Regions from separate parts of the Metabacillus sp. B2-18 genome, predicted to be linked through region 1. Evidence: riboswitches for the same ligand, from Rfam matches in the RefSeq annotation. Region 1 holds a riboswitch; the other holds the start of a gene.
What was found. A riboswitch is a leader RNA that binds a small molecule or an ion and turns the genes downstream of it on or off. The one in region 1 is predicted to bind lysine.

Region 1 (2,418 bases):
GATTGCTCTTCAAGAGAAATTTTCTTTAATTGAAAGAGATGAAGATAGAACAATTAAGGCTGTTGAAAATTTAGGTGATAAATTAGGAATCCATACTCCCCACCGAATTGAAGCATTTGATAATTCAAACATACAAGGAACTGACCCTGTATCTGCAATGGTTGTGTTTGAGGATGGAAAGCCGGCAAAAAAATATTATCGCAAGTATAAAATAAAAAGTGTAAAAGGTCCTGATGATTATGAGTCTATGAGGGAAGTTGTCAGAAGACGTTATACAAGAGTTTTAAAAGAACAATTAGCATTACCTGACCTGATTATTATTGATGGTGGAAAAGGGCATTTGGCAGCTGCTCAGGATGTGCTAGAGAATGAGTTAGGATTATCTATTCCTGTAGCGGGATTAGTAAAAGATGATAAACACCGAACTTCTGAGCTCATTATAGGTTCACCACCTGAATTTATACAGCTAGAAAGAAACAGTCAGGAATTTTACCTGCTTCAAAGAATTCAGGATGAAGTTCACCGTTTTGCGATCACCTTTCATCGTCAACTTAGAGGAAAGAATGCCTTTCAATCTATTTTGGATGATATTCCAGGTGTTGGAGAACAAAGAAAAAAGATGCTCTTAAAACATTTTGGATCTGTTAAAAAAATGAAAGAAGCAAGTCTCGATGATTTTAAAGAAGCTGGTATGCCGGAAAATATAGCAAAGCAAATAACAGATTATTTAAAAGAGGAAAATGGGAACTGATATTTCATTATATTTCCTTACAAACAATCTCTTGCGCTTTATTAAAATGTTTGATAAGATTTTATTAATTTGATATTGATCGTTAGTTTGTAAATGATGGTAGAGGTGCGGTCATTATGAGTAACTGGTTTGAGGAAAGTGGATTCCAATGACAACCAGTGAAAGGAATGATTGCCGAAGTGATAAAAGCTCCATTACTTTTATCGCTGGTTTTACATTTAAGAGATGTAAAATTGTCAAGAAACACTATGTTCTTGGAGAGCTATCTCATTGTATAAGCGAATAAATACTTTTCGTTTAATTAGCAATGGGATCTTATGCGCCCATTGCTTTTTTGTTGTTCTGCAATGTGATTTCTTATCTACTAACAAATGATCGATCATTGATAAACAAAATGGAAGGTGAGATATCATTGGGTATTATTGTTCAAAAATTCGGCGGGACGTCTGTGGGTTCAGTAGAGAGAATTCAAAATGTTGCGAATCGTGTGATACAAGAGAAAGAGGCAGGTAACGATGTGGTTGTAGTTGTTTCTGCAATGGGGAAATCGACTGATCAACTTGTTGATTTAGCGAGTCAACTAACTTCTAAGCCGAGCAAGCGTGAAATGGATATGCTTCTTACAACTGGTGAGCAAATAACTATTTCCCTTTTATCAATGGCGCTAATAGAAAAAGGGTATGATGCCATTTCATTTACTGGCTGGCAGGCAGGAATTGAAACAGAGTCAACGCATGGAAATGCAAGAATTACTAATATCAATCCACAAAAAATGAATAAAGAGCTAGAGAAAGGAAAAGTTGTCGTTGTTGCCGGGTTCCAAGGGGTAGCGGTAGAAGGTCAGATTACTACATTAGGTAGAGGTGGATCTGATACGACAGCAGTGGCCATAGCGGCAGCACTGAAAGCAGACAAGTGTGACATATACACTGATGTAACTGGAGTCTATACAACGGATCCTCGATTTGTAAAGGAAGCAAGAAAACTAGAATCGATATCATACGATGAAATGTTAGAATTAGCAAATTTAGGAGCTGGTGTTTTACATCCTAGAGCAGTAGAGTTTGCGAAAAATTATAACATCCCATTAGAAGTTCGTTCTAGTATGGAAAATGAGCGGGGCACAATTATTGAGGAGGAAGCGGAAATGGAACAAAACTTAATTGTTAGAGGAATTGCATTTGAAGATCAAGTAACAAGAGTATCAGTGTTAGGATTACCTAATGAATTAACAACATTATCAACTATTTTTTCAACATTAGCGAAAAATGGGCTAAATGTGGACATCATAATTCAGAATACAACAACTGATAACAAAGCTTCTATTTCTTTTTCAGTAAAAACAGGTGATCTTGAAGATACTATTCGTGTATTGGAGCAGTATAAAGAAGAGTTAGGTTATGAACGAGTTGAATCTGAATCTGAATTAGCAAAAGTCTCTATTGTAGGTTCAGGAATGGTTTCAAACCCTGGTGTAGCTGCAGAGATGTTTGATGTATTAGCAAAACAAGGTATTGAAGTGAAGATGGTTAGTACATCTGAAATTAAAGTTTCAACGGTTATTTCTCAAGCGCATATGGTATCTGCTGTTGATACGTTGCACAATGCGTTTGAGCTCTCAAAACCTGCTGCAACCGTGTAATTCAGAATAAGAGGGGAGATTGCCC
Region 2 (2,418 bases), 440 kb from region 1:
TATATCAAGAAAGGAGTGTAGATACACAATGGTTACAATGACTCCAGTTGTTATAGAAGGAAAGCAGTTCACAGCGATTACAGTTGCGTTGCCTAAAACAAATTTTATGGCAGTTACAAACGATAAAGGATATATCATGTGCGGAGCACTTGATGTTGCATTATTAAATGAAAAGCTTAAAGACCGAGGAATTATTGCTGGTCGTGCTGTTGGTGTCCGTACAATTGATCAATTACTCGAAGCGCCACTGGAATCTGTCACATATGAAGCAGAAAAACTGGGAATCACTGTGGGAACAACAGGAAAAGATGCTTTACTAAAAATGGCTTAAGTAAGAAGCAAGCCTGTATTGTCCTAAAACAATAAAAAGTTTAGAATGAATAAAAAAGTAAGCGTACATCCCTCCTGTCATGCATAAACATAGCTTGTAAAGGAGGGATTTGTTTTGGCTAAGTTTCGCGGTCGACGCCCGCGCAAAGGGCCTTTACCTTTTCGATATGTACTATTGTTAACACTTGTTATATTTACGTTTCTGACAGCCAGTAGTTTTTGGTATGTAGATAGCAAAGTAGAGCCAGCTATTATGGATATCGCAAAGCTAGAAGCTTCTTCCATTGCAACAACGATTATTCATGAAGCTGTAAAGGAAGAAACAGAGAAAGATCAAGAAAACCTTGTTATAATAGATAAGGATAACAACGGCAATACAAACACAATCCGATTTAATTCAGCAGTTGTTCGAGCAGAATTAGATCGAATTACTGATAACATCACAAGGAAATTAACCGAAATTGAAAAAGGAAATTTTCATACAACAGACAATCAGGAAATGGAATTAGATGATGGAATTGTTTATTCGATTCCGCTGGGGCAAATAACGGATAATGCAATTTTAAGTACTATAGGTCCAGATATTCCAGTTCGTTTTTACTTAATAGGTGATGTACATACCGATATAAAAAGAACATTAAAGGAATATGGAATTAACAGTGCTGTTCATGAAATATCTGTTATTGTGGAAGTAACTGTCCAGGTTGTTATCCCCTTCTCAACAAAGCCTGTTACGATTACTAATACAATTCCTATTGTTGACATTGCAGCTCACGGTGATGTACCGCAGTATTATAATAATGGAAGCGGAGAAAATGCACCTGCCATTGAATTACCAGCAATTCCATAGTTGTCATATGACTACTATTTTGCTAAACTATTGAAAGTTAATTAAATATTGACCTACATCACCTTATCTCATGATGAGGTAGAGGCGCAGAAACCAAGAGTACAATATGTGAGAATGACAACGATGAACGTATTGAAAAGGGGTTTTTGCCGAAGTGAATGTTAGCTAGTCAGGCTGCATTTGCTGGTATTACGTTGAATAAAGGTAATACTGTCATTATAGAAAACTATAATGGAGGGCTACTGATCGAGATGGAGGATAACATAACATTATTCAAATAAGAGTAATGATAGTTATTTTCTATCGTTACTCTTTTTCTATGCACTTTTTTAGGGTGCATTGTTCCTTACAATCAGTATAAGCCCTTCCAATAATAAAAACAGGGAGGCATTTTACATCATGTCAGGCACTATTTTTTCAATTATTCCCCCGATAATCGCCATCTTAATGGTTATCTTAACAAGGAGAGTTTTGTTATCTCTAGGCGTGGGGATTGTATCAGCAGCGTTATTACTAAAGGATTTTTCAATCGCAGATTCCGGGATGGTCATAATAAATGCTGTTAAAGGTATTTTCATTTCTGAAGGTGAATTAAACACTTGGAATGTTTATATCATATTATTCTTGTTAATCTTAGGAATTGTTACAGCACTTATTTCTATCTCAGGCGGGAGTCGTGCTTTTGGTGAGTGGGCAGAAAAGCGTGTAAAAACTCGAACAGGAGCTCAATTTACAGCAGCAATATTAGGAATACTCATTTTCATTGATGATTATTTTAATGCACTTGCCGTTGGACAAGTTAGTCGTCCGATTACTGATCGTCAAAAGGTTTCACGGGCTAAACTTGCTTATATTATTGATTCAACATCAGCACCAGTTTGTGTTGTTTCACCAATTTCAAGCTGGGGAGCATATATCATTGCAATGATTGCGACAATTTTAACTACTCATGGTGTTACTGAGTTTACACCGCTTGGCGCATTTATGACAATGATTCCGATGAACTACTATGTTTTTGCTGCATTGGTTCTTGTGTTTGCAGTAGCTTATTTCAATATTAATATTGGCAGCATGAAAGTTCATGAAGATCGTGCGATTCAAACTGGACAAGTAGTTGATCCTTCCAAAGAAGCATTGGGTGAAATTAAAGAAGATTTACCAACAAGTGATAAAGGCACGATTGGTAACCTTGTTTGGCCTATTCTTTCTTTAATTATTGGTACAGTGGCATCGATGCT

Region 2: another riboswitch for lysine. It lies ahead of LPC09_RS20855 (Na+/H+ antiporter NhaC family protein); the one in region 1 lies ahead of LPC09_RS18590 (aspartate kinase).

The regions. Positions count from the first base shown of each region.
Region 1 covers NZ_CP088245.1:3,655,203-3,657,620, reverse strand. Annotated here, with positions in the region: gene uvrC (excinuclease ABC subunit UvrC) at 1-751, shown strand, start outside; lysine riboswitch at 844-1,024, shown strand; gene LPC09_RS18590 (aspartate kinase) at 1,164-2,393, shown strand.
Region 2 covers NZ_CP088245.1:4,097,141-4,099,558, reverse strand. Annotated here, with positions in the region: gene LPC09_RS20865 (YunC family protein) at 29-331, shown strand; gene yunB (sporulation protein YunB) at 446-1,180, shown strand; lysine riboswitch at 1,252-1,430, shown strand; gene LPC09_RS20855 (Na+/H+ antiporter NhaC family protein) at 1,580-2,418, shown strand, end outside.